DNA from 3 places in the Psychrobacillus sp. 05T411 genome. Region 3 is predicted to be linked to each of the others. Evidence: riboswitches for the same ligand, from Rfam matches in the RefSeq annotation. Region 3 holds a riboswitch; each other region holds the start of a gene.
What was found. Region 3 has a riboswitch for thiamine pyrophosphate ahead of tenA (thiaminase II). Riboswitches for the same ligand answer to the same signal wherever they lie in the genome.
Positions count from the first base shown of each region.

Region 1: linked by a shared signal. The riboswitch ahead of AC1DFT_RS09320 (YkoF family thiamine/hydroxymethylpyrimidine-binding protein) and the one ahead of tenA (thiaminase II) in region 3 are both predicted to bind thiamine pyrophosphate.
Region 2: linked by a shared signal. The riboswitch ahead of thiT (energy-coupled thiamine transporter ThiT) and the one ahead of tenA (thiaminase II) in region 3 are both predicted to bind thiamine pyrophosphate.

Region 1 is NZ_JBFTLO010000009.1:7,067-18,282, reverse strand. Features, by position in the region: gene AC1DFT_RS09350 (dimethylarginine dimethylaminohydrolase family protein) at 1-217, shown strand, start outside; gene AC1DFT_RS09345 (VOC family protein) at 339-710, opposite strand; gene AC1DFT_RS09340 (DUF1697 domain-containing protein) at 1,009-1,509, opposite strand; gene AC1DFT_RS09335 (energy-coupling factor transporter transmembrane component T family protein) at 1,544-2,299, opposite strand; gene AC1DFT_RS09330 (ABC transporter ATP-binding protein) at 2,280-3,650, opposite strand; gene AC1DFT_RS09325 (ECF transporter S component) at 3,643-4,221, opposite strand; gene AC1DFT_RS09320 (YkoF family thiamine/hydroxymethylpyrimidine-binding protein) at 4,226-4,807, opposite strand; TPP riboswitch at 4,888-4,993, opposite strand; gene AC1DFT_RS09315 (2-hydroxyacid dehydrogenase) at 5,118-6,077, shown strand; gene AC1DFT_RS09310 (aldehyde dehydrogenase family protein) at 6,381-7,769, shown strand; gene AC1DFT_RS09305 (iron-containing alcohol dehydrogenase) at 7,788-8,909, shown strand; gene AC1DFT_RS09300 (TRAP transporter substrate-binding protein) at 8,944-9,948, shown strand; gene AC1DFT_RS09295 (TRAP transporter small permease) at 10,007-10,501, shown strand; gene AC1DFT_RS09290 (TRAP transporter large permease) at 10,498-11,216, shown strand, end outside.
Region 2 is NZ_JBFTLO010000016.1:44,967-56,182, forward strand. Features, by position in the region: gene AC1DFT_RS13650 (AAA family ATPase) at 1-451, shown strand, start outside; gene AC1DFT_RS13655 (VanZ family protein) at 452-1,015, shown strand; gene AC1DFT_RS13660 (Fur-regulated basic protein FbpA) at 1,074-1,232, shown strand; gene AC1DFT_RS13665 (DEAD/DEAH box helicase) at 1,348-2,499, shown strand; gene AC1DFT_RS13670 (aminopeptidase) at 2,502-3,731, shown strand; gene AC1DFT_RS13675 (SGNH/GDSL hydrolase family protein) at 3,747-4,616, shown strand; gene AC1DFT_RS13680 (magnetosome magnetite crystal formation protein family) at 4,813-5,139, opposite strand; gene AC1DFT_RS13685 (M20 family metallopeptidase) at 5,190-6,257, opposite strand; TPP riboswitch at 6,363-6,454, shown strand; gene thiT (energy-coupled thiamine transporter ThiT) at 6,520-7,101, shown strand; gene map (type I methionyl aminopeptidase) at 7,149-7,898, shown strand; gene AC1DFT_RS13700 (tryptophan-rich sensory protein) at 7,926-8,651, opposite strand; gene AC1DFT_RS13705 (M3 family oligoendopeptidase) at 8,808-10,610, shown strand; gene AC1DFT_RS13710 (GNAT family N-acetyltransferase) at 10,617-11,162, shown strand.
Region 3 is NZ_JBFTLO010000006.1:77,427-85,062, forward strand. Features, by position in the region: gene AC1DFT_RS06505 (type IA DNA topoisomerase) at 1-1,520, shown strand, start outside; gene thiE (thiamine phosphate synthase) at 1,571-2,188, opposite strand; gene thiM (hydroxyethylthiazole kinase) at 2,178-2,987, opposite strand; gene thiD (bifunctional hydroxymethylpyrimidine kinase/phosphomethylpyrimidine kinase) at 3,003-3,809, opposite strand; gene thiW (energy coupling factor transporter S component ThiW) at 3,778-4,299, opposite strand; gene tenA (thiaminase II) at 4,411-5,094, opposite strand; TPP riboswitch at 5,354-5,458, opposite strand; gene AC1DFT_RS06535 (DUF4179 domain-containing protein) at 5,602-7,636, opposite strand, start outside.

The sequences.
Region 1 (11,216 bases), on a different contig from region 3:
GTATCATTTAATCGAAGTGAATGAAAGGGAGCAGTTCTCAATGGGAACAAATGTATTGTCTATTGGTCAAAAGCGAGTGATTAGTTTGCCAATAAACCAGGAAGTTAATGATCAGTTGAGAAAACATGGATATCAAGTGTTGGAGATCGATTTCTCGGAAATTATTAAATCAGGTGGATCATTCCGATGTTGCTCCATGCCAATTTCTCGCCAATAAGAAAAAAGAGAGGCTGGTTGTGACGTTATTCACGGCTAGCCTCTCTAAAGATAAAATGGCAATAAGTTTGCGCAAAGACCTTCGGAAACGATACAAAACTAATTTGCATTTTTTTATATTATCAAGCAATCCACTCTAATATTTCTATGCGGTTACCAAAAGGATCATGAATATAAACGCGATTTGCACCTGGCAAATCAGTATCTACAATGTAACTAACTCCGTTTTCTGCTAAATGAGTTTTCAGCGCTTCCAAATTTTCAATTTGAAAAGCAGGATGGGCTTTTTTAGCTGGTGCAAATGGTTCTTCAATACCGATATGAATTTGATAATTTGCAAACTCGAACCAAACTCCGCCTTTTTTTCTTAATGTCTCTGGCTTTTCGATTTCTTGAAATCCAAGTATTTCACCAAAAAATTGTCTTGCAATTGCCTCTGAACCTGTAGGAGCAGCTAATTGAACATGATCGATTGATTTAAAAACAAATGACATGAAAAATCCCCCTTGTGTTGTTCTAGTTTAAGCTTAACCGAAAGTTAGTTATTTGAAAATTTTATAGTAATTATAGATTGGTATAAAAAAAACTAATGACAAATAAAATTCCCTATTAAAGGTGTTTTAAATTTCCAATATATGTTATTTATTTTGCATTAATTGGCGAAGAGCAACTAATAGGCCGGTTAGAGCAATCAATTAAGAAGTAAGAGCAACCAAATCTAGCATGAAAGCGACCAATTCAACATTAAAAGCAACTAAAAAAGTTCCCACCTCTCAACAAGGTGGAAACCATCTACATTTTCAACACTATTTTATTCACTGTATTCCGATTCCGTGCAGTAGACGCCATACCGAGCTTTCTTTCAAAAAAAGCATTAGTAAATTTGGTCTGATGATAGTTTTTCGACAAACTAATGATGATATTTCGACGTTTCCATACAATAAATTCATCGTCTACTAAACTATCCAACAATGCTTGCTGTTCATCCGAAATGTCGTACGTTAAAAACATGACATACACCTGGTCTTTCAAAAAAGTAGGATGCTCTTGTATTTCTTCTAGCTCTTCCTTCGAGCGAACGACAACTGGAATTTCAAAGCCGTACGTTTCGCGAAGCGCATTCTCCATCTGCTGAACATCATAAGTCGCATTCTCAAAAATTACATTCCCTGTTTGTATATAAGTTCGTACATTTTCATAACCCATCGCTTCAAATAATGCCTTCAATGATTTCATATCCACTTTATTTTTAGCGCCTAGATTAATCCCACGAAGTAAGGCAACAAAAGACACACTTCCCACCCCCTAGTTAATATCTACTTCTATATTAACCAAGCCATAGTCTATTCGTACAGCTTAAAACTAACATGAATAGAAACAAAATAACCAAAGCTAAATCCACTTTTCCAATCGAAATCACTCGAAAATAACTACTTCTCCGTTCACCAGTAAAACCCCTTGCTTCCATTGCAAAAGCGGCACGCTCCGCCTTCCTTACAGCACCCGCAAGCATAGGGATTAATACACGCCTGACACCAAGCAAGCGCTGCAACGCATTTTTCTCAACGCCAATTCCTCTTAGTCGATGAGCTTGCCCGATTTGTATAAATTCATCTTTCAAAACAGGGAGGAACTGATAACCGACCATCACCCCATATGCAATTTTAGGAGATAGCCTTAATTGCTGCATTAAACTTAAAATGAAGGTCACAGGATTCGTAGTCATTGCAAATAATAAAGACAAACTAGAGAATGCCAAAACGCGAAAACTCAACGAAAGTGCATGATCCAATTGTAATTCCGTAATTTGCAAATTCCAAATGGACCATACAACAGGTCCTGACTGATCTTTCGCAAATACAAGCGTAGTCCAAAAATAACCGAAAGCCGTTACAAAGAACGGCAGCATGAATAACAACCATTTCTTCCAATTAATTTTACTAAAGAAGACTTGCAGCAAAAGGACACCAATCCAAAACACTAGTGGCGTCCAGGGATCAAAGAAGAAAGCCATCGTGAACATACAAACAGTAATCGCCAAAAATTTCACAGAAGGATTCATCCTATGCAAAGCATTTTTCATGAAGCATCACCTCTTTAGGAGGGAGCAGATGATGGTTCAGCAACAATTGCACATCACTCCATACTACCTCAGCTTCCATTTTCCCAGTCAAACATCCATCATTCATTAATAAAATTGAATCCGCCAAACAATAAGCAAATTCCATATCATGTGTGATGATTAAAAATGTCGTTCCCTCACAGGCACGTTCATCGATCAATTGAAATAATTCATACAAAGCTTGTGCGTCTTGCCCAGAAGTCGGCTCATCCATTAAAATTACTTCTCGTCCGTCCGAAAGCATCGCAGCGATTGCCACCCGTCGTTTCTGCCCGTGACTAACCGCAAAAGGATGTGCATCCGAAATAGATACCAATTGCAATCGAGTCAGCAGCTCATCGACGTTATTTCCACCGCCAAATCCAACTTCCTCTCGCACCTTTTTAGTAAGAAACAAAAACTCAGGAGACTGAGGAACATACCCTAATGACTTAGGCTCTACAGTCCCGCTAGATGGAATTAGCTGACATAATGCTTTCAACAAAGTCGATTTCCCACTCCCATTTGGACCAGCAAGCACAGCAATTTCTCCGCGATTTAACGCAAAAGTGGTTTCTTGCAAAAAGGATTTTGTTTGCACTTTATTAACAACTAACGAAGCATCTTCTTGTTTACTACTTTTTCTTTTTACTAAAGCAGAAGTAACTTCGGTTTTATTCAATGAAATCGTTCTTTCAAAAAAATCTCCCCATAAATCCAGTCGATGCTCAATAGCCACTATTGTCATCGTGCGTTTTTGTTGCAATTCATCTAACCACTCTACATATTTTTTAGCCGTAAATGGGTCTAAATGGGAAAGCGGTTCATCTAACAGTAAAACTTCCGGTTCCATAATGAGTGCACATGCAGTAGCAATCCGCTGTTTTTGACCACCGGAAAGTTTTTGGATAACCGAGTGGCGAAACTCAGTTAAATCTGTCAGTGCCAACACTTCAGAAATCTTTTTTTCCATTTCCTCTCGCTTCACATGTAAGTTTTCCAATGTAAATGCAAGTTCTTCTTCAACGGTTTGCATACAAAATTGAGCATCAGGATCTTGGAAAACGGTCGCTACTCGATGATTTATTTCCCCGGGAATAAAAGAAGAGCTGTCTTTGCCAAAAAGCTTTACTGAGCCAGACAAAATACCATCGCAATTATCCGGATACAAACGATTGCACAAATAAAGCAAGGTCGTTTTCCCACATCCGCTAGGACCGGTAATCACAACTCGTTCACCGCGCTGAACGGAAAATGAAAATTCTTCAAGTATCCACTTTTCCTCATCAGGATAACGAAAGCTCACTTTGTCAAAACAAATTACATCATGCACGAGCCTCACCTTTTTTCGAACGTGCTATCGCATATCCTCGGAGGGAACCAGTTGCTAGCAATCCATCTGCTACCGCCTTACCGCCTACTCCAGCAAGTAATGCACCGCTCATTATGCGAATTCCTAGCATTAATGCTACATAGCCGGTGCTATACACAGCGAATCCACCTAAAAAGTATCCGTACACAAAACTAAATACAGAAGAACCAACACCGGCTAACATCAATACCCACAAATCAAATCGTTTATAACGAGTCGCTGCAAACACTGCTTCCGCCCCTAAACCTTGAATAACTCCTGAAAGTATTAAGCGCGGTCCAACTGCATTCCCAAGTAAAACCTCAATGGCAGCAGCAATCGTTTCTGAAACGACTGCAGCACCGGGCTTACGAATAATGTACATACAAATAATGGACACGATAAACCAAATACCGAAAATCCATTCATAGGCAATTGGACCGATAAATCCAGCCCAAATATTGCCGACATGTAAGAACAATAAATACACAATCCCAAACACGACTGCAAATAAAGACATCAATACAATTTCTTTTAGTTTCCAAGATTTCAACATATCATTGACCTCCATGCGAAGGACTATTAATACTCATCGAAACGGTCATGACTAAATGTTTATATTCTTCCGAACGAGCATGTGTAAAAGTCTCTTCGTAAAATGCAAATACATCATGAATATCCCCGTGAATACCGCTTGCATAATGCATGGATTCATTGAAAACCCCACGCTCTTTAGCACGAGCCACTTCTCGGTAAATGACATCCATATAATTCGGATTATTCATCGGATATAGAGCAAATTGAGAAGATACGTACTGCTTTGTCTTATCCGTGTTTGCTACTTCATCCGTTTTATCTAAATACGCATCCCCTGCAGTATCTCCTGGACAGCCGGCAGAAAAAGTCCCCGATAAGGCAACGTGTACGCCTGTTTTAGCCGCATGCAGTGTAAGTGCTTTTGCGACGTTAAACAGATGCACTTGTTTCCCACGAATAACTGTCGACACATCATCTGTATGCATCCAAACATTCGACGTATCCGTTTCTTGAAGTGCTCCTTTAATCACCGAAATAAAATCATTGGTCATCGGATGTAGCGAAAAACGAAATCCGACGATAGGGCTTAAACCACATTGCATAATAAAAAACCTCCCGATAAATTTTCATAAAAAAAGACCACATCCGTGAAGATGCAGCCACTTATCCAATATGAAAAATTCGGAAAGTCACCGCACTTCCTCACGCAGGTATTATCCTGATCGAGTTATAAGGGATCGGAGCAAATGCTCGCATCTCAGCCATAATGGGCACCCCTAGTGCAGAAAACGGTATGTAGTTTTTTTAAATGTGCCCCCAGTATACCCTATGAAAATTTTAATGTAAATGTAGTTGAAAAATTTCATTAACTCGTCCATGCTTAAATCATTAAGATACTTGGAGGTAAAAGCTTTGAAACAAATATTTATTACTCGTAAATTACCAGATGAAATAGTGAATCCATTAAAAGAAAAATTCGATGTGAAAATGTGGCATAGCGAAGAAATTCAAATGACCTACGATGAATTGAAAACCGAAGCAAAAGATGCACATGCTCTTTGGACAATGCTTTCAGATAGAGTAGATCGGGAATTGATGGAAAGTCTTCCTAACTTAAAAGTAGTGAGTAATTTAGCAGTTGGCTACAATAATATTGATGTAGAAGCGGCAAGAGAGCGTGGTATAGTAGTTACAAATACGCCAGGTGTATTAACCGAAACGACGGCGGATCTGACATTTGCATTACTTTTAGCAACTGCTAGACGCGTAACAGAAGCAGAGCGTGATCTTCGTGCTGGTAAGTGGAAATCATGGACGCCTATGGGACTTACTGGTATGGACGCTTTTGGTGCAACGATCGGAATTGTTGGTATGGGGCGCATCGGTGAAGCAGTAGCAAGACGTGCAAAAGGATTCGACATGAAAGTCCTATACCATAATCGCACTCGTAAAATCGAGGCGGAGGAAGAATTCGGTTTTTCGTATGTAGAACTGGATGCACTTCTGCAAGAATCAGATTTTATCGTTTTACTAACTCCTTTAACACCAGAAACAAAAGGATTGATTGGTGAACGTGAGTTAGGATTGATGAAAGAAACTGCTGCAATTATTAACGTAGCACGTGGTGGAATTATTGACGAACCAGCACTATACGAAGCATTAACGACGAATAAAATATGGGCAGCAGGACTGGATGTATTTGAAGTCGAACCAGTGCCAATGGATCATCCATTACTCACTTTACCAAACGTAACAGTGCTACCTCATATCGGAAGCGCAAGTATTCATACTCGTATGGCTATGATGCAGATGAATGCGGAGGCTATTGAAGCCGTGTTGGAGGAAAAAGAACCTGAAAATCGGGTAGTTTAACCTTAATTAATAAATGAAGTTCCAAGTTCGTAATAGAGCTTGGGATTTTTTTTATCTCATGAAATAGATAATAGAAAAATAATTGATCAAGTTAAAGAATGATACACCCCTTATATACCAAGGAATGAGCGTCCTATATTAAATATATTAAAGAAATACATTGACATATTTTCAGAATAAATATAATATTCTTTTATGAAGATATTGTATACAAAGTTAATAATGTATACAATATTTATTGTTTAGAGGATATTGTAGAAATAAAATTGTATACGCTTACAAAATGGGAAGGGGAGAGAATTCATGAACACAGAATTAATCATCAAAGATTTAGTACTAAGAGCAAGGAAAGCACAGAAGATAGCAGAGGAATTTACTCAAGAGCAGGTGGATCAATTAGCAGCAGCAATAGTTTACAAACTTTCTCGTTTGGAAATTGCCACAGAAATAGCTGAGGGATGTTTGCAAGAAACTGACATGGGGACGATAGAAGCAAAAGTTAATAAGTTAGCAAAAAAGATGCCTGCGATCTTTTATCAAATAAAGGATGTTAAAACCGTTGGAATTATTGAAAGAGATCCAGAAATGGGGATTAAAAAAGTTGCTAAACCAATTGGGGTGATTGCAGCTTTAGTACCAAGTACTAATCCAGAAGCGACCCCAGTATTTAAGGGTGTACTAAGTCTGAGAGCTAGAAATGCAATCATTTTTGCTCCACATCCCAAAAGTAAAAATACAACGAAAAAAGTTGTCGATATTATGAGAGAAGTATTAGAGAAAAACGGTGCTCCAATGGATTTGTTTATTTGTATTGAAGAACCCTCAAAGGATATGTCTCAAGAACTAATGAAACAATGTGATCTAACTATGGCTACTGGTAGTGGAGATATGGTAAAAGCAGCCTATAGCTCAGGTAAGCCTGCATATGGTGTCGGAGCTGGAAATGCAGTAGTAATAGTTGATGAAACCGCTGACATGGATGATGCATCAAATAAAATAGCTATTGGTAAAACAGGTGATAATGCCTCGGGTTGCTCAGCAGAAAACTCATTAATTATTCAAGAATCCATTTATTATGATTTTCTAGAAAAACTTAATCATGAGGGCGGTTATCTATTAAATAATGATGAAAAAGAAAAACTAAAAAATGTCATGTGGGTTGATGGTCATTTATCAAGAGATATTGTTGCAAAACCAGTTAGAAAAATTGCTGAGTTAGCTGGTATTAATATCCCAGAAAACACAAAATTTTTAATGGTTGAAGAAGAAGGTGTAGGAACAGAATATCCATTTTCAGGAGAGAAAATGTCTGTAGTTCTAACGCTTTACAAATATATTAATTTTGAGGATGGGATAGAGAAGGTTAATAGAATTACGGAGTATTCTGGATATGGCCACTCTTGTGGTATCCATTCTAACAATGTTGAGAGAATTGAGCAGTTGGCATTGCAAACAAAAACTGCAAAAGTAATTGTTAGACAACCTCATGGGGCTGCAAATAGTGGCAACTGGTTTAACGGTTTGGCAAATACATTCTCATTAGGCTGTGGAACATGGGGAGGAAATATTGTTTCAGAGAACGTAACACAAAAACATTACATGAATACAACTTGGATAGCAGAACCAATTAATAGATCTGCGGCCACTGAAGATGAGATTTTTGGAGATTTACTTACAAATGTTAAGTATTGAGTGAAGGGGAAAAAATCCATGTATAATTTCAAAATTAGACCAGAGATAAGCGAATTAAAAACTTTTGATGATTTTGTAATGCAATTTGACGTTAACAAAGAAGATACTATTTTTACTGAAAAGTTTTTATACACCAAGTACATGAAAGGAAAAGTAATGTGTAACTTTATTTTTCAGGATGACTATGGATTAGGTGAGCCGAAGGATATTGTAATTGATGAAATTCTAAAGAGTATTGAAGGGAAAGATATTCCAAGAATTATTGGAATCGGTGGGGGATCAATACTAGATATAACCAAATTGTTATGTATTGACAATGCAAGAACAACAAAAGAAATATTTGAGGATCAAATATCACTTGTAAGAAACAAAGAACTTATTTTAATACCGACTACTTGTGGTACTGGTTGTGAAGTAACTTGCGTTTCTGTAGTTGATATTACAGAGAAAAAAACCAAGATTGGAAAAAGAATAGAATCAAACTTTGCTGATCATGCAGTATTAATTGAGGAACTTCTCGATGAAATTCCAGCTGGAATATTCCTACACAGTTCGATTGATGCGCTAGTGCATGCTATGGAGATTTTTGTAGCAAGTACAACAAATCCATATAATGATATGTTCTGTAAGGAATCCATCAAAATCCTAGTGTCTAAATTTAAAATTTTAGAAGAAGAAGGGCTTGAAAAGAGATTTGATTTGATTTCTGACTTTTTAAGAGGAAGTACACTTGCAGGAATTGCATTATCGAATACACTTTGTGGAGCGGTTCACGCGTTTGCAATGCACTTTGGTAGTGTTCATAAAGTTCCGCATGGAGAGTCTAATGCCAGATTCCTAATGGGTGTTTTCAATAAATATGCGGAAATTGCTCCAAATGGAAAACTAGAAGAGCTATCTGAAATTATTGGTGAAGCATTAGGTATACCTTATACAGAGAAAAATGTTTCTTTTGAAAGATTAGAAGAGCTATTAAATAACTTGTTACCAAAAAAGAGATTAAGAGAGTATGGAATGCAAGAACAAAATATTGAATCTTATGTTGACAAAGTAATAGAAAGTCAACAACGATTACTAGTTAACAACTATGTACCGTTATCTAAAGAGGATTTAATCTCAATTTATAACAGTGTTTATTAAGAAATACATCTTTTTAAAACTAAGGAGGATTAATATGAAAAAAATAAATACTTACCTTGTTTTAAGCTTATTTGTTGGGATATTACTACTTGCAGGATGTAATTCATCAGAAGTCGAGGGAAAAGCTGTAGGATCTGATAAAGAAATCGTAATTAAATTCGGGCATGTTCTTGCGCCAACACACCCTTATCAGTTAGGTGCAGAAAAGTTTAAAGAAATTCTTGAGGCGAACTCACCGCAGCCTGTAAAAGTGGAACTGTTTCCTAGTTCGCAATTAGGAAGTGAGAGAGATTTAACTGAAGGATTACAGCTTGGAACAGTTGATATAGCTATTGCACCGGGAACTATTACATCTTTTGAACCGGCAATGGGAGTATTCGATTTACCCTATATCTTAAGTAGCAGAGAGCACGCATACAAGGTTCTTGATGGAGAAATCGGTAAAGAAATAGCATCTAAATTACCTGAAAGTAATATTAGGCTATTAGCTTATTGGGAAAATGGATTTAGACATGTTACAAATAGTAAGCATCCAGTTAATACGCCAGAAGACCTTAAAGGGCTGAAAATAAGAGTACCTGAAAATAATGTATATGTAGATACTTTTAATAGTTGGGGCGCGAATACAACCACAATGGCATTTAGTGAATTGTATACAGCTCTTCAACAAAAAACAATAGATGCACAAGAAAATCCACTTGCATTAATCTATACAAACAAATTTAATGAAGCACAAGAGTATCTTTCTTTAACTGGACATTTCTACGGTCCTGCACACCTTCTGATTTCAGAGCATACATGGAAAAAGTTCTCCCCAGAAATGCAAGAAGCTGTTCAAAAAGCAGCTGATGAGGCAAGAGACTTTGAACGCCAGTTATTAAAAGATGAAGAAGATAAGTATATCCAAGGGCTAGAAGATGCAGGTATGAAAATTAACGAAGTAAATTTAGAAGAATTCCAAAAAGCTGCGGAACCAGTTTGGGAAAAATATAAAGACCAATATGGAGATTATATTGAGAGAATTCAAAATGAAAAATAATTAAGTTTGATTGAGTAGGGGAAAAATTCTCCCCTATTCTACAAAGGGGGATGGAGCTATGAAAAAAGTATTATCAAGGATTAACAATATAGAAAATTATATTTTATTGATTACTTTTCCTCTAATGGTTATATTCGTAATGCTATCCACTGTTTTTCGATATTTCGAATTAGGGTCGTTAACTTGGGCTGAAGAGGCTTCCAGATACTTAATGATATGGTTAGCATTCGCAGGAATTGGATTAGGATTTAAAAACAATACACATCTCGGATTAAGTTTTATTGTGAAAAAGTTTAATTTTAAAGTTCAGAAGTTCTTTCATTATTTGCGTGCATTACTAATTTTAACTTTTGGACTAATTGTTACTTATTACTCAATGATTCTAGTAAATACACAGATTATGAATCCACAAATTTCTCCGGGATTAGGAATTCCAATTTGGTATGCATACGTTGCAGTTCTTTTTGGGGGAATCTTAATTATCGTTAGAACGATACAAATGTCGTTAGTTCCGTTTACGGAAAAAGTATACAGTGAGGATGTGCAATTATGACAATAGCGATACTATTCATAAGTTTAGCTGTCTTACTAATAATTAACATTCCAATCGCTGTAAGTTTAGGTCTTTCTACTATTATCGCGATTGTATTCAGTGATATTTCTGCTCCACTAACAATGATTCCGCAGAGAATGTTTACTTCAATAGATTCTTTTCCCTTTATGGCTATTCCATTCTTTATGCTTTCGGGATCAATAATGCAGACAGGGGGTATTTCAAAAAGGCTCATTAATTTCGCCAATAGTTTAGTTGGATCACTACCAGGTGGTCTTGGAATAATTACAGTTTTATCTTCAGGATTTTTTGGAGCAATTTCGGGATCCAATGCAGCAACTGTATCAGCTATAGGTAAAGTTATGATTCCGGCGATGGAAAAAGAAAAATACCCAACAGACTATGCAGCAGCAGTAGTATCGTCAGCTGGAACTTTAGGTGTAGTAGTTCCTCCTAGTGTTCCAATGATCACTTATGGAGTTATCAGTGGCGTTTCTATTGGAGCATTATTTATTGCAGGAGTTATTCCAGCAATATTAATGATTGTTGCACTTTGCTTGGTTCTTATGATTATTGCAAAAAAGAACAATATGGAGAGCAAAAGGCTTTCTTCTTCAGATGTGTGGAAGTCATTTAAAGAAGCATTTTTGTCTTTATTAATGCCAGTTATCATTTTAGGTGGAATTTATGGTGGGATTTTCACACCAACTGAAGC
Region 2 (11,216 bases), on a different contig from region 3:
AACGAATGGTTTCTTCTTGCGAGCAGAATCATTTTATCAATTCGCTTCGCATATTGACGAACTGGAAAGGGAGATTCCGGGTGTTTTAGATAGTTATGGTGGGAAATCTTTACATGAACAATCGCATGGGGAATCATTTCTTTCCTTATTTTTAAATCGTTTCAATGGTCGTGCTATTTACTTATTGGACGAGCCAGAAGCCGCGTTATCTCCACAAAGACAGCTGTCTTTTTTACGCATTATGCATGATCTTGTGGAGGAAGAAGGTTGTCAATTTATCATTGCAACGCATTCACCGATTATTTTAGGTTATCCTAATGCAACCATTCTTAGTTTTGATCATGGCAAAATTGAAGAGGTAGAATATGAAATGACGGGTCATTACCAAATAACCAAATACTTTTTAGACCATCGTGAAAAATTTTTAGAGGAATTGTTAGCAGGTGATTAAATGAATATCATTATAGCTTACTTAGACGATATGTTCTTTTTTATTTGTATAGCACTGCCGATTGTAATTATTTGGCGTATCGCTCGTTGGAAAAAGAGAGGGTTTAATGTAAAGGAAAGTTTGCACGAAATCGGTTTTCTTCTATTTGTATGTGTACTTATTGGCTTATTTTCGCAAACTATTATTCCGAAGTCAGGAGCGGAGCAAATTTACGGAACAGCCGTCAACCTACAGCTGTTCCGCGTTGTAAAAGAGACTTATAATGCAATTGTATATTTAGGGTTTTGGCAACCTTTTTATATTAACTTTCTAGGGAATATTATTTTGTTTATGCCTATCGGTTTCTTATTGCCCTTGCTTTATAGAAGGTTGGTATATTTTCCGAATACAGTGATCATTGGATTATGTATATCGCTTTTTATTGAAATTACGCAAATTCCTCAAAATAGGAGCAGCGATGTGGACGATCTTTGGTTAAATACATTAGGTGCTTTTTTCGGATATTTATGTTATTTATTCATCCATAAGCGTTTTCCAGTTTTTTCGAAAGCGTTTAAAAAATAGTTTAAAGTTTTCTTAAACGGGTAAACATACACAGTATTAACTATGCAAGGAGACATCTATGAACATGCAAACGAAAGAATCAAAAATGGAAGAAAAACGAGATAAAATGATGGAGGATTTAGTGAAGAAAGGCGTATTTAAAATTAATGGAAGACAATTGTACCAACTAAATTATTATGAATTAATGAAAGAATATATAGCAGAAGAAGAAAGTTAAAAAGTGCCGATATGACAGGCACTTTTTTTATGAATTCTAACAATTATGAAACGCTAATTGCCGATAATAAAAGTGTGGTACACTTGAATCAAACATAGATGAGGTGGAATAAAACTTGACTTTTTTACAAAATTTAAAGGAACCATTACGAGAAAAATGGGAGAAGGCAAATTTCGCATTTGCGATGCCAATACAAACCAAACTAATCCCACATATGTTGGATGGTTCAGATATAGTAGCAGAATCTCCAACTGGGACAGGAAAAACATTAGCTTACGTTATTCCGCTTTTACAAAAAGTAGATCCTACGAAGAAGCAAGTACAAGCATTAGTCGTTGTACCTTCTCAAGAACTTGGCATGCAAATTATTGAAGTTTTTCGCGAGTGGATTGCAGGTACAGACATTACCGTTGCACAATTAATCGGAGGAGCTAATATCCAAAGACAAATTGACACATTGAAAAAGAAGCCGACAATTGTAGTAGGAACACCTGGGCGACTGCAAGAACTTGTAAAAACGAAAAAACTTAAAATGCATGAAATTAAAACGATTGTTCTCGATGAAGGGGACCAACTATTAAGTAGGGAACACCGAACAACTGTCAAAGGCTTGATCGATGCAACTGTTGAAAGACAGTTAGTTGTTACTTCTGCTACGATAACCGATGAAATTGAACTAGTGGCAGAAAGAATGATGAATAATCCTATTCGTATTCAAGTATCGGCGGAGGAGATTCCTGCAAAAGGCGAAGTCATCCATAGTTTTGTTAAAACAGAGACTCGCGATAAAACGGATCTGTTAAGAAGACTCTCGCATTTAGAAGGCATGAAAGGACTTGCATTTGTAAATAGTTTAGACCAATTATTGATGAAAGATTCCAAGTTATCGTATAGAGATGCACCGATCGTTTCACTTCATTCAGAAATGAAAAAAGAAGAACGTAAAAAAGCATTAGACGATTTTAAAAATGGAAAAGTGAGCATATTAATAGCGACAGATGTTGCTGCACGTGGTCTCGATATCTCTGGTTTAACTCATGTTATTCATGTAGATGTCCCGCATTCGATCGAACAATATTTACATCGTTCAGGGCGCACTGGTCGCGCAGGAAAAGATGGGGAAGTATTGACTTTATTAACTTATTCAGATGAGAAAACGTATAAAAAATGGACAAAAGAACTTCCGAGTAAACCGGTTCAAAAAATCTGGCATCGCGGTGCGTTAATAGAAGGAAACTCTAAAACAGTAGAGAAAAAGGGGAAATAAAGATGAATTTCCAACAAAAACTAGAAGAATACGCAGAGCTAGTTGTAAAAGTTGGCTTAAACATTCAAAAGGATCAGCCTTTATTAATTGGAACAACAACAGAAACCCTAGAGTTTACTCGGCTTGTTGTAAAAAAAGCGTATGAAGCAGGAGCAAAACGAGTAGACGTCAACTATACGGACGAAGTAAACGCTCGTGCATTTTACGATTTAGCCCCAGATCAAGCATTTCATGAATATCCAAAATGGTTAGCAATGCAACGAGACGAGTTAATCGAAAACAAAGGTGCATTATTATGGATTGACGCGGACAATCCAGATTTATTGGAAGGTGTGTCAGTTGACAGAATTTCCAATTTTCAAAAGGTATCCGGAAAAGCGTTGGAAAACTATCGAAAAGCAGTAATGAATGATGTCATTACTTGGTCCATCGTTGCAATACCTTCTGAAAAATGGGCTGCTAAAGTGTTCCCTAAGTTAGATGCTGAACAGCAAATGGAAGCATTATGGGAACTTATTTTCAAAGTAGTGAGAGTTGGGGAAGGTAATGCGGTACAAAAATGGAAAGAACATATTGAAAACTTAGAAAAACGTGCCGCGCTTTTAAATGCAAAGCGTTTTAAAAAGCTCCATTACAAAGCAGAAGAAACCGATATTCAAGTAGAGTTACCGAAAGACCATATATGGTTAACAGGGGCTAGTAAAAATGCACAAAATGATCCTTATATTGCCAATATGCCAACGGAAGAAGTATATACAGCTCCTCTAAAAACTGGTGTAAATGGCTATGTGAAAAATAAAAAGCCCCTTGTATATCAAGGAAATATCGTGGATGATTTCACGTTAACTTTTGAAAATGGTGCCATTACAAAAATAGAGGCATCAATTGGTAAGGAACTTTTACACGAACTAACACAAACTGATGAAGGTGCTAAGTATTTAGGAGAAATTGCATTAGTTCCGCATGAATCTCCTATATCTGCGTCGAATGTATTGTTCTTCAACACATTGTTTGATGAAAATGCATCGAATCATTTTGCCATCGGGGAAGCTTATCCAACTTGTGTGGAGGGAGCTCGTGGATTATCTCACGAAGATTTAGAACGACTTGGACTTAATACATCGATTGTCCATGAAGATTTTATGATTGGCAGCGCAGATATGGATATTATGGGTGAACTAGAAGATGGTACAATGGAGCCTATTTTCCGGAAAGGTACATGGGCATTTTAAGGAGTTGAACATTGCATGAAGAAATGGTTTATAATAATCGTTTTTTTACTGCTTCCTTTTTCGGCTTTACCGGTTGAAGCAAAGGGTTCGGAAGTGTATATTGCGATCGGTGACTCCTTAGCTGCGGGACAAACCCCAAACCGTGCGATTGATGCTGGTTATGCAGATTTAATAGCTGAAGAATTGAAACGTTCGCGTCAGCTTGCGTTTTATTCGAAAGAACTGGCTTTTCCTGGGTTCACTACTGCTGATGTATTATCCACGGTGCAGTCGGAAGAAGCAAAAGCACTACTAAAAAATGCGACGCTTGTTACAATTTCTGCAGGTGCAAATGATTTACTAAGACTTGTTCAAGCAAACCCATCGGACGGCTCGCTTTCGTATCAACAAATTCCGGCTGATTTTGCATTAAATAGTGTAAGGAAAAATATCACCGAAATTATAAACGAAGTGAAAGAAGCTGCTCCGAAAGCTAAAATTTATGTAATGGGATATTATTTTGCTTATCCACATGCACATGAATCGCAAAAACAAGGTGTTCAAAGAGAATTGGATACATTAAATGCCATATTAAAAATGCAAGCAGAAAGTAATGGTGCGAAATTTATATCAGTAGAAGAAGCATTTGCACCTAAAGCAAAAGAACTTATTCCGAATCCGGCAGATGTGCATCCTTCGATGGAAGGATATCGTCTAATGGCAAACGCGTTCTTCGTACATTATAATAAAAATTTACAAGTACGACCAAACGAGTTGCCAAATCCGAATCCTCTATCATTTGAAGAAATTATAAACAGCCAAAAAGAAACCGTAACATCACCAGTTTCCAGAATAGAAGGCTTCGATAATTATCTATCATTAACAGCATTAAAACCATACATTTAAAAAGCTGTCTCCATTTACAGGAGACAGCTTTTGATCATTTCGTCGTTTTTTTAGCTTGTATTGCTTTTTTTACAATTGGAATGACGATTGGAGCCAATTTAATTGCAGTTTTTACGATCGCTTTTACTTTCATCATGATCTCTCCCATGCTGTTCTCTATGCTGTTTATATTCCCGTTATGAGTGTACCATAAACATTATCTCAACACGCGAATACCCTGTATAATGTTCCATATTAAAACAATAATATAAACAATTGCATATAAAAGAATAAATATTAAGGGACCAGATGCCGCCCAAAAAGAAGGCTGTTCGAAGGTCATGCTCATCGAATACGAGGTTGGAACTACAGTTGCAAAAATGATAATAAATAAAATAATCATTAAAATGACTGGTATAATATGCGAGATTAATGACTTTTTTGCATGATGCTTCACTTCTTTGTCTTGCGAAACAAAAAAGACAATAATCGGAACAATAAAAGGTGCAAATAATACGCTAAAATAGGATAGAGCACTTAACATTTTACTATTATGCACGTATTGTATCTCCTTTCCATTTTAGAAACTACGGTTCATTCCAAAGCAAATGATACTAAAATTTCTTTAAATTGCTTTACAGACGAGATAGTAACATATTCTTTTTCTCCATGCCAATCAGCACCGCTCGGTCCAAACTCAATGGCACCAGCCCCTTTTTCCGCATAGAAACGAGTGTCGGCAGATCCATGTTGGCCAAATAAATTAGTTGGCAGCTTCCTTATACCAGTCGTTATTTGTTGCAGTCTTTTTACATATTCATTATTTTCTTCTGTCGTTACTGCCGGAGCAGTGGAATGGATGATTACTTCGCTAGTTGGAAAGAGACTGCTAGCTGTATCCTTTATTTCCTTTATAATACTTCCTGCATGTTGTCCCGGAACAAAGCGAATATCGTAAGACATAATACATTCGTCTGGTACAACATTGAATCTTTCACCTGCATGTATTTTTGCCAAGTTTAAAGAAGGATAATCATAAAATGCATTACTTGCCGTTAAAAAAGAGAGTTTACGTATTTCCTGATCGAATAAGAAAGCGTGCTCTATTGCATTGATTCCTTCCCATGGACGACTTCCATGGCTGGATTTCCCTTTTAGTATGACATCTAATTGAATAATTCCTTTTGCTTGCAGTCCTATATGTAAATGGGTTGGCTCACCGCAAATGACGAAATCTCCGTGAAATCCTTGATCGACTAGGAATTTAGATGTATCTCCGAACGTTTCTTCATCTGTCACAATATGTAATTGTATTGTTTTCGTGAGTTTTTGGGGAACTAATGAAAGCTCATAAAATGCTTGCATCATAGCAGCAACCCCCGCTTTCATATCGGCAGAACCTCTTCCAAATAACTGGTCACCTTCCATAAAGGGTATGAATTGTTCAGGATTACCTGGTACCACATCCACATGCCCATTCCAAATAATACATTCGTCCCCACTACCCATTTCTGCAACTAGCATAAGTTTAGCATCATGTTCATACACTGTCGGAGTAATGTCACGTTGTTCTAACCAAGATTTACAAAATAGCAGGGCTTTGTTTGCACCTTCTAAATCATCACTTTTTATGCGGATTAAATCTTTTAATAACTCTATCATTCGAATAACCCTCCGTTATCTATTATTTCTATAAGTATACCAATGAAATAAGAGGGGTTGCATTCCTAATTTTATTGGGCTACAATGAATTCGAACTAAATAATTCATAACCACAAGGGGCGTCGCTTATGCGGCTGAGATCGTACCCTTCGAACCTGTAAGTTCAAACTTGCGTAGGGATGTGGATGGAAACTGACAATCGCGCGATGTCTGGGTCTATCCCGGGTGTCGTTTTTTTTGTGGGCAAAAAAAGGGGATTACAATGAGAAATCAACGTGTATTATTATTAGTGGAAATTGCTATTTTTGCAGCTTTAGGATACGTATTAGACTTAATTGGGTTTGGTATGCCGCAAGGTGGATCAGTTACCTTCGTACTTGTACCGATCATTTTAATTGCTTTCAGGCGTGGAGTTGTGGCGGGGCTAATTACTGGATTTTTAATTGGTTTATTGCAAGTAGTAACTGGCCGTTTTTACCCGGCACCGCTTTCTTTTGAAATTGTCGTTTTACAAGTAGCAATCGATTATTTTATCGCATTTATGGTGGCAGGATTTGCCGGTTTCTTTAGACCTTCATTTATGAAAGCATTAGAAAACAAAGATACGAAGAAAATGATTATAGCTGTTATTGCTGGTACATTTGTTGCAGCATTTCTCCGTTATTTAGCACATGTAACGTCTGGTTTTCTATTTTTTAGCGAATTTGCCGGAGATCAAAACCCTATTTTATATTCAATCATTTATAATTCTACTTATATGATTCCAGTATTTTTAGTTGCGGTATTTATTTGCACAATTCTGTTCGTAAAAGCACCACGTCTTTTACTGCCGAATAGACTATAAATATGATATGATTATCGTACAGTTAATGAAGAAGGGATCTTATATAGATGATTGTACAAACAAATGAAGAGTTAGAAGCGTTAAAAAAAATCGGCCGAATTGTGGCAGAAGTACGCGATGCGATGCAGGCTGCAACCAAACCAGGTATCACAACAAAAGAGCTAGATGAAATTGCAGGCAAAATGTTCACAGAAACTGGGGCAATTTCAGGACCAAAAGGGGAATACGATTTCCCAGGATATACTTGTATTAGTGTAAATGAAGAAGTTGCCCATGGTATTCCAGGTTCACGTGTCATAAAAGAAGGTGACATGGTCAATATTGACGTGTCAGGTTCTTATGAAGGGTACTTTGCGGATACAGGTATCTCTTTTGTAGTTGGAGACGGCTACCCAGAAAAAGAAAAACTATGTACTGTAGCAGAAAGTGCCTTCAACCGTGCGATGTTAAAAGTGAAGACAGGTGCTCGCTTAAACCAAATCGGTAAAGCAGTGGCAAGAGAAGCAAAAGACAATGATTTACACGTTATTATGAACTTAACAGGTCATGGTATTGGGAAATCACTGCATGAAGCACCACAACATGTATTAAATTATTACGATGCATGGGACCCAACGATTTTAAAAGAAGGTATGGTACTTGCGGTAGAGCCATTTATCTCCGAAAAAGCAGAACATATTGTAGAGTCTGGGGACGGATGGACATTCGTCACACCTGACAAATCATTGGTAGCTCAAATCGAACATACAATTGTTGTAACAAAAGAAGGACCGATTTTACTAACAAAATTAGATTAAGCAATTCAAAAACGCCACTCGAAATAATTATTTCGATGGCGTTTTTTTGATGAATAGGATGCCTGCAACAAGCACACTACTTAAAAATATAGAGGCAGTAGATATGAGTAGCTCGTTAAACAGATGACGAACAGCTAATCCTAAAAATGCCCAAATAAAAACGATTACAATCGAACGGTCTTCGTAATGATACCGAAAGTGAAGGGCAATAGCCGTGGCAATAGTCAAGAAAATAACCGTCCATAGAGACTTTGTAATTCCTAAACCACTGAATTCATAATAAGTTAAAAGATAATCAAGATTGATAAACATCATAATAAAAACCCAACCAAAATAAATGGAAATAGGCAATCTGCTCATCCAATTCTGTTGTTTTCCTGGATAAGTCATATAAAGTAAAAATAAGGTTCCAAGTAAAACAAATAGTGTAATGAGAGAGTAATTAAACAGCTCAAAATGCCAAAAAAGAATCCATGCGCTATGAAAAATAGAAGTAACGACAAAGAGTAAAACTCGTTTCAAAGGGAGTTGTTGTGTAGCACGATACTCTTTTATACTATTCCAAATCCAACTTGCCAATAATAGATAAATAATTATCCAAATAAAAAATACATGATGGGCAGGTGAGAAAAATATAGGAAGTCTATTTAAAATACTTTCAGTTGTTTGATTATTTATAGGGAGTGCGTTTGCAAGTATATGCACAGTGATTGTAGAGATTAAGCTTAAAATCAAAAGGATTATTTTGACCATTCGATCTCCTCCTTCTATATAGTAAGTATACCTTTGAAATAATGAGAGGACAAATTGCAAATATGAATATTATGTGACGAAAACCGCATAATTGCAAGGTGAAAACATGGTATACTAAATTTCTAAATATATTGTCATTAGAGGGGGAAGATTTGAATGAATACAGAAACTTATTCACTTGTATGGGATTTAGATTCCTTTTTTGTGGGAGGAAGTAGTTCAACAGAACTTCGAAAGCACTTAGATGAAGTAAAGAATAAATTGGTGGCATTTGAAGAGGAGCTTAAAAGTTTTTGTACACCTTCCTCCATTCAAGATGTAGGTAAAATAGTACATACGATTGAAAATTTGAAGGATATTGCGGTAAATTTATCTGAAGGTGGGGCAGTAATCGGCTGCTTGTTAGCACAAGATACAAGGGATAAGCATGCTGCATTATTAGAAGGAGAAGTAGGAGCTCTATATGCAAAACTATCTTCAGCGATGCTTACGATCCAGCAAGTGCTTGGGCAGGCGGAAGAATCTATTTGGCAAGATTTGCTTCAAACAAAGGAACTTTCTATATTTGCATTTGTATTAAACGAGTGGAGAGAAGAATCAAAGCAAATGCTCTCCAATAAAGAAGAAAATATGATAACAACGCTTAGTGTTGATGGATATCATGCTTGGGGCCAATTATACGATTTACTAGTAGGTGACATGCGTATTAAAATAACTATGGATGGAGAGGAAAAAGAGTTATCTGTTGGACAAGCCAATAATTTAAGCTCGCATGAAGATGCTACAATTCGGAAAGATACATTTGATACATTAGAGTCTGCTTGGACGGAGAAAGAAGACTTTTTCGCTAAAACACTGAACCATCTGGCAGGATTTAGACTAGCTATATATGAAAAAAGAGGTTGGGATTCCGTTTTACAGGAACCTTTGCAAATCAATCGCATGAAACAAGAAACACTGGACGCAATGTGGGGTGCTATTTCCAAAAATAAAGCACCATTCGTTGAATATTTAAACAGAAAATCGTCTATGCTAGGCGAAAAAAGAATGCATTGGTATGACCTGGATGCCCCGGTGAGTGCTTCTACAGAAAAGATGGACTTCCAACAAGGTGCGGAGTTTATTTTGAAGCATTTCAAAGAGTTTGGTCCTAAACTTGCGGCATTTTCAAGAAATGCTTTTGAAAAAGGATGGGTTGAAGCGGAAGATCGTCCAAACAAACGTCCAGGAGGCTTTTGTACAGGAATGCCAGTATCAGAGGAATCTCGTATTTTCATGACCTATAGTGGATCTATGTCCAATGTTTCGACGCTTGCGCATGAATTGGGACATGCTTTCCATTCATATGCTTTAAGACCAGTCCATTGGATGAATCGTCAATACGCAATGGGAGTAGCGGAGACGGCTTCTACATTCGCCGAAATGATTGTTGCAGATGCTGCGGTAAAAGAAGCAAAAACAGATGAAGAAAAAATTGCGCTTTTAGAAGATAAGATTCAGCGTAGCGTTGCATTTTTTATGAATATTCATGCACGCTTCTTGTTTGAAACTAGATTCTATGAGGAACATAAAAATGGATTCGTTTCTGCAACTAGATTAAATGAATTAATGGAAGCAGCTCAAAAAGAAGCGTATGGCGATGCACTGGAAACAACTCATCCACATTTCTGGGCTTCTAAATTACATTTTTATATTACTGACGTACCATTCTATAACTTCCCATATACTTTTGGATATTTATTTTCTTTAAGTATTTATGCAAAAGCTATTTCAGAAGGCGCTAATTTTGAAGAAAAATACATTGCTCTACTTCAAGATACAGCTATGATGACGGTGGAAGATTTAGCGATGAAACATTTAGGAGAAGATATTACGAAAGAACCGTTTTGGATAAAAGGTATCAATCTTTGCATTCAAGATGTAAACGAATTTATTCAATTGACTAATGCAAAAGGGTGAAAAAGCTTGATTTACTTTGAAGGGGATACTTGTTATTTACGGACGTTAAATATAAAAGATGCACCGGGTTTAGCGGATCTTGTTTACCGAAACAAATATTATTGGTCCGTCTATGAACCTTTGCATCGAGATGACTACTATACTACTACAGTTCAAAGAGAAAAGATTAGAGAATCCCTGCTTTTGATGCAAGAAAAAAGAGAGTTTGGTTTTGGTATATACGAGCATAATACGGATAAAATGATTGGTCATATCTCCTTATATAGCCTGAAAAGAATGCCCTTTTCAAGTGGATTAATTGGTTATTCGATGGATGAACAATTTGTTGGAAAAGGGATAGCATCTGAGGCAGTGCATATGGTCAAATCATTTGGTTTTGAACATGTCCATTTAAACCGTATTGAGGCGTATGTGTCTCCACGAAATGCTGGATCGATTAAAGTGTTGGAAAAAAATGAATTCCTACGAGAAGGACTACTTCGTAAACTTCTATTTATTAATGGTAAGTGGGAAGACCATTATATGTATGCTTCACTGAGTGAAGAATATTGAAAGGGTAAGAGTCTTTATAAAAAATTAAAAAGCCGGTTGTTCCATTACTGAACA
Region 3 (7,636 bases):
ATCAACGACAAATGGAGATAGAAACCTTTGTTTCCGAGCCCTTCTTTGAAATTGAAGCGATATTTACAGCTGAACACGGCACTTATAAAGGAAAAGCAAAAGCGAAGGAACCGAAAAGAGAAATTATACAGGCCTTGCTTGCACAGCATCATATTCAACCAAATTCACCAGGTGTTATTACTTCTGTGGAAAAGCTGGATAAACGGATGCCACCACCACAGCTCCATTCTTTATCCACATTACAGGCAACTGCAAACAGATTATGGAAAACAAGTCCGGCAGACGTATTAAAGACGATGCAAGGTCTTTACGAAAAGAAACTTGTTACGTATCCTCGTACAGATTCGCGTTATATTACGCCAAGTGAATTTTCCTATCTTGCTGCACAAGTATCCGATTATCAACAGCTCATTGGGCAGCCCTTCCCTGTCCATTCGCTTGCACCTAAAAAGCGGTATGTGGACAGTTCAAAGGTACAAGAGCATTATGCTATAATACCAACGAAAAAACTTCCTACACAAGCTAAGCTTGCTGGTTTATCAAGTATAGAAAGAAACTTATACGAAGAAATTGTACGTACGACACTCGCTATGTTTCATACCGATTATTTATATACGGAAACGAAAGTGACGACGGATGTAAATGGGTTACCTTTCTTTACAACCGGAAAGACAGAGCGTGATAAAGGTTGGAAAGCTTTATTTGTTCGTTCTTCTAAGGAAACTGAAAAAGATGAGCCCTCCCTACCCACTTTACGTGAGCAGGAAATAGTGGAAAGTAATATTGATATAAAAGAAGGAAAAACACAGCCTCCGAAACCTTATACAGAAGGTCAACTGATCGCCATGATGAAAACTTGTGGAAAGCTTGTGGACAATAAAGATGAAACAGAAATTTTAAAAGAAGTAGAAGGCCTTGGTACAGAAGCGACTCGAAGTGGCATTATCGAAACGATAAAACGTCATGGCTATATCGACGTCAAGAAAAATATCGTCTCCATTACGGATAAAGGGCGCGTTCTTTGCCAGGCAATTGAAGGAAATCTACTCGCAAGCCCATCCATGACTGCGAAATGGGAAACTTATTTGCGAAAAATAGGTAATGGTGAGGGCTCACAAGAACGATTTCTCGGCAGTATAGCGAAATTCATTCACAGCTTATTGCAAGAAGTTCCGAATCAATTAAAAACAAAAAACATAGATATAAAACTTGCTCCTCGTGCATCAAAATATGATTCGAAATTCAAAAGAGATCCTATTGTAACTTGTCCCAAATGTCAAAAAGGGTCCATAATTGCCCATAAAAGTTTTTATGGTTGCACAGAATACAAAAATGGCTGTACACAGACCTTTAATGGATACTTTTTAAAGAAAAAAATAACGCCTAGCCAAATAAAACTGCTTTGTACGAAAGGTAAGACAAATATGATTAAAGGCTTTGTAGCAGAAAATGGTCAGACGTTTAATGCTAGTCTTTCTTTTGAAGAAGGTAAAGTGAAGCTTGATTTTGCAAAAGAATAAATAGAAGAAGAGGATGTTCCTGCCAAATACAAAGGACATCCTCTTTTATACTATTGCTTAAACTTTTCTAAAAAATTTTGAGCGACAAGAGAAGGGTTATTCGCTTTCATTATAGCTGACACCACAGCAACACCAGCAAGTCCTTTATATCGGAGTGTGTCTAGATTATCTATCGTAATACCCCCAATTGCCACGACAGGAATTGAAATATTTTTCGTAATTTCTTCAAGTACTCCCTGCGTTAAAAGCTTGGCATCCTCTTTTGTACCTGTTGGAAATACGGAACCCACTCCTATATAAGTTGCCCCATCCCTTTCGGCATTCATGGCTTCTTCTAGGTTTCCTGCTGAAACACCAATAATAAATGACTTAGGGACGATTTCCCTTACAGTAGCAAGAGGTAAATCAGACTGTCCAATATGCACGCCAGCTGCATTTACTGCGATTGCTATGTCTATTCGATCATTTATAATCAACGGGACATTATAAGAATCTAACAGTTCTTTTAATACTTTTGCTTTCTCATAAAACACTTTTCCTAAACTACTTTTCTCTCGGAGCTGTACAATCGTCACGCCGCCTTTAATTGCTTGCTCCACCACTTTTAACAATGAATCTATGGAGACTGATTCTTCCGTTACTAAATACAATGTCATATCAAGATTCAACAATAGAGACCTCTTTTCTCCATATATTTTCATCTAAATGAGAAATTTCATCCATCAATTTAACTTTAAATTGACCAATTCCTGCTCCTTCAGAAAGATCCTTTTTCGCTCTTTCTCCTGCTAGACTCATGGCTGACATACCCCCGATACTTGCAGAAAAATAATCATCTGTCGTTCCTGCAAAGCTAGCTATTAAAGAGGTTGTCATGCATCCTGTACCTGTAACTTTAGTTAACCAAGTATCCCCATTTTCAATTTGAACGATTTCTTTTCCATTGGATACAACATCTACTTTTCCACTGACTACTACAACACAAGAAAAAAGATTTGCAGCCTTCATCGCAAGTTCTTTACCATCCAAGGTGTTATCCCCTACATCTACTCCGCGTGTCTTTCCTACCCCACCAATTAGTGATTGTATCTCGCTCGCATTCCCCCTAATAATTGTAACTCCCACCTTTTGTAACAGTTCCTTTGCTAACGTTTTTCGGTAAGAAGTAGCTCCTACCCCTACAGGGTCAAATACAATGGGGATTCCTTTCTCGTTTGCTGCTTTCCCAGCAAGTATCATTGCAGAAAAAGTCTCCGCTTGAATCGTCCCTATATTAAGCACTAATGCGTTTGCTAATTGCACCATTTCTTCTACTTCCTCTACACTTGTTGCCATCACAGGCGAAGCCCCAATTGCAAGTGTTACATTCGCACAATCATTGATCGTTACTGCATTTGTTATATGGTGAACAAGTGGGTTTCGACTGCGGACAAGTGAAAAAAGGTCGCCTACTACTTTTTTATTCATTTAGTATTCTCCTATCTATTTCATTCCTATTTTTGAACTCTCGTATAAATCATAAAAATGATGTGTAGGCCCATGTCCCGAACCTAAAGGCAAACTATGTGTAATCGCAGTCGTTATATACTGTTTTGCTAATGTCACTGCTTCTAGTAAAATAGAACCTTTTGCCAGATTTGCTGCAATTGCAGATGATAATGTGCAACCTGTGCCATGAGTATTTTTCGTATCAACTCGTTTAGCTTTTAACCAATGGAAGTCCTCTCCATTGTAGAAAAGATCATTTGGAGGTCCCATTAAATGTCCTCCTTTTATCAATACAGATTCGACACCCATCTTCATTATTTGCTCACAAGCTTTATACATCTCTTCTTCCATTTGCAACGTTCTTCCTATCAACACTTCCGCCTCTGGAATATTTGGTGTGATAATAGAAGAAAGAGGAAGTATTTCTTTCTTTAAAGCCTCTACTGCAGATTGCTCTAAAAGATAATGACCGCCTTTTGAAACCATGACGGGATCAACGACGATATATTTTGGTTTATATTTTTTTAACGCTTCCGCTACTACATGAACTGTTTCAACATTTCCAAGCATCCCAATTTTCACGGCATCTACTCGAATATCGTCAAATACTGCTTCTAGCTGATCTTCAATAATATTCAAATCAATTTGTTGAACAGAACGTACCTCCTTTGTATTTTGTGCTGTGACCGCCGTAATTACGGACATTCCGAATGCACCGTTTGCAGAGATTGCTTTAATATCTGCTTGGATACCTGCTCCTCCACCTGAGTCAGATCCTGCTATTGTAAGCACTGTTTTCATCTAATAGTCCTCCGATCACTTTGTTTTTCATCATTACTTTTAACAAGCCAAATGCTAGCAATGCTCCCGTAAACGAACTAAACATAAAAGCTGGCACAAACCCAAATACCGTTAGCTCTTTTCCAAATAAGAGAACTCCAATTGGATAAGTTGCAATGGCACCGAGAATACCAGTACCAATCACTTCTCCTACAAATGCAAATCCAACCTTCTTCGTTTTCATATAAAAGATACTAGCTAAAAGCGCTCCAATAACACTTCCTGGATAAGCAAAAATAGATCCTGTCCCAAACAGATTTCGTAAAGTAGAAACGATTAATGCCCCACCTACTGCATACCAAGGACCTAATAAAACAGCTAACAGGACATTTGCGAAATGTTGAATTGGGAAAATCTTTGCAAAACCAACTGGTATAAAAATGAGATGACTAGAAATGGTCGTAATTGCAATAATAAGTGATGTCAATGTTAGCTTTCTTGTTTTATTCATACATTTCACTCCTAAAATCAATTATGCCTCGGCGTAATTGCGTCCAGATTTTGAATTGCGCTTGAGGCCAGCAAGATGTTGGTCACTCAGGCGTCTTTTTGCTGAATCAAGTTAGATTGGCCATTCCTCTAGTTGATCGTTCATTTCCCAAAACAGATATTCGAACTTAGACGTCATTTGGAAGTGTTCTTCGATTCGTGCCAGCTCCCATTCAGGTTTACCTTCTGTTAGCTGATCCATTAGCTGTATTAACCACTTGGCACCTGCTGCAAATTCTTCGGAATCGTATGTTTCAATCCATTTTGCATATTTATTAGTGGATAAGCTATCCCCATATTGTGCGCGTAGTAACTTCCCAATTTCCCAGTAATCCCAAGCACACGGAAGTAAACAGGAAACTAGTTCTACGAGTGAACCGTTTTGAGCAATATTTAACATATAGCGTGTGTATGCCAAATTTGTAGGGGTTGGCTTAGTAGCTTCCAACTCCTCTTTAGAAATTCCAAACTCTGCTGCAAATGCTCGATGTAAATCCATTTCAAAATGAAGCGTATCGTGAAGCGTTTTGGAAAAATTGGTCATCATTTCTAAATTGAGCGATTTTTGAACTCCTACTGCAAAAAGCTTGGAATAATCTAGTAGATAGACATAATCCTGCTTCATATAATGGATAAACTTTTCTTCTGCCAATGTTCCTTTTCCTAACTCCTGTACAAATGGATGTTGATGATTTTTCGCCCAAATTGGTTTTACATTTTCAAATAATCGATCACTGAATTTCTTGGTAGCATTCATACCGCTTACCTCCCAAAATAATAGTTGTTTTATTTTTCACTTGTATTTCAAGCAGGTGGACTAACTGTCGGAAAACTAACTAAATCTGCGAGTAACTGATTTAATTCTTCTTTTCGCTCATCAACTGCTTTATTAATCCGATTTTCTATTTCCTTCTTCATTTCTTTTCCCCTTCCAAGTTATATTTTTGAAAACAAAAAACCGCTCTCCATAAACGGAAAGCGGCTGTTTTCTACATAATTAAACTAAACATACGACAGTAGGGGTCCAGCTGCTTCCCTCCGCTAGTATTAACTAGATCAGGTTCAAAGGGTTTACATCCAAGATGTGTCTCAGCCTAAAATAGGCTCCCCTAGCAGTCATCTATTTAATTATTAATGCATCTAAATGGTAACATAACTATAATTAATTACAAGAATGTTTCGTTAAACAGAATTTTCATTCGGGTATATTAAAAATTTATCAGACCGGGAGTCTGGCACCCATATTGGTCTTTTTCTTCACTTATTATTCCAAAGAAATCTTCAAAACATCATCCAAATATTTTGTAGTACGATATCCATAAATCTCCAACTTCTTAGGAATCATATTTTCACCTTGAAACCGAGCGCTTTCAAGCGTATTGAAATAACGGGGCTGTTCGATTTCTTCATAGGAAAAAGAAGTTTGATACATATCGTATTCGATCCCGTTTTTATCAACAATCACTACTTCTGAATTCATGTCCGTTATACTAGGTACCTCTCCATCCTCCTTTACAAAATTGAATTGCAGCCACTCATATGCTCGATTTTCCACTTCATGATTGCTTACAACAAACTCGGTAGACTGTTCATCTTCCTGCTTGTCTATGGTGATTGTACTTCCTGCATATTCAAAAGTTTGAGGACGTTCCGGGGTAACATCCAATTCAATGGTTCTTTTGTCTTCAAATGTTAATTGGACAGATTTAAGCTGCACGTTAACCTCTTTTGGTTTTTCTCCAAAAAGTGGTTCAAATTGTGTTTGAAATGTATTCCAATTTATGTCTTGCTGTGCATCCACATAAGAGGTACTATATATATCCGCTTTCACTTTTTTATTATTTACTTGCAAATTGTTAAAATCTAGAAAATCTATACGCTTCTCTGGCTGTTCATGATTAATACCGAATTGGATTATCGTCGCCGTTAGGGCAATAGTTAGTTTATCAAATCGAACGGGAATCCCTTCTATTTCTTTAACTTCATTCAATGCATATTCGACAGAAGGCTGTTTTGTTACAGGTATCTCGAAAGTCCATTCTCCTGATTTATTTTCGATGTTGCTGTAACCCAAAAGATTTTGCCGCTCAGTAGAATCACGAATCAATTTATGAAGATTTGTTATGTGGAGTTCAATTGTCCCGTTCTCCGTTTTAAGTGGCAGCAAACTCATCTTTCCTCGATACACATTATTTTCTTCGTTATTTATATCCGATTCTAGATCAGGAGGATAATACTTTGTATAATGGGTTGTATTGTTCATGATTTCATATTCATTTTTTACTAAAACCCCATCACCATAATTCATCATATATTGGCTGTCTTCTACTGTATCTTCAATTTCATAAAAAATTAGTGTCTGAACATCATCAGCAATTACGCTCTTAATCGTAACTTTTACCCCATCGCTTTCAGCTTCTAGGTTTAGCCTTTCACCAAGGCCTTGTTGTAAAAAGGAAATCAATTGCGGATCCTCTTCTGTCCATGAATAGTAGGCCCTGGTAAATGTCCCTGTAAAGTAACCTATACCAATCAATAATACGAATACACTTGCAAAAACAAGTCCTATTCTTTTACGTTTCTTGTTCTTCTGTTGCCTGTGCTTCTCGTTTTCTTTTAGCCTTTGTTTAACATTCTCCATAAAACCAGTTGGTATATGCAAATCTTCTATTCTATCTGTAAGATTTGACAGAGTTGATATGACATCCTGAAAAGTAGCCAACTCCTCCTTACATTGTTGGCACCAGTATATATGTACTTCTAAATCAATTTTTTTCGACCGTTCCATCGTTTGTTCTAAGTAATCGAGGTAATCTTTTTGATACTCCGCACAACCATGAAAGGTTGAATCGGACCATAGTTCTTTTTTAAAAGACTGAATCCCGGAGAACAACAACTCTTTCATCTTTGTCTCTGAAACTTCAAGAAGATATGCCGCTTCTTCTTGAGAAAATTGTTGTACGTATGTAAGGATTATTGCTGCTTTCTCGTCCTTTTGTAATCGATCAAGTACTTTAAAGACATCTTGACGAGGTTCACTTTCCTCCGAAACTTGCAAACTTTTATCACGAGAAAGCTCCCGGCAGTTCTGTATGAATATGGATGTTACCCATGTTTCAAATCGTATTTTATTTTTAACATGAGGCAGTTCCTTTTGAATTTTTAATATGGATCGGTAAAAAAGCTCTTCTATTTGTAGCTGATTACTAAGATAGCATGAGCCAAGTATATAGAACGATTGCTGATACTGATTTAACCAATCGACGATGGATTCCATGCCTTTTTCTTTTATTGTAGCG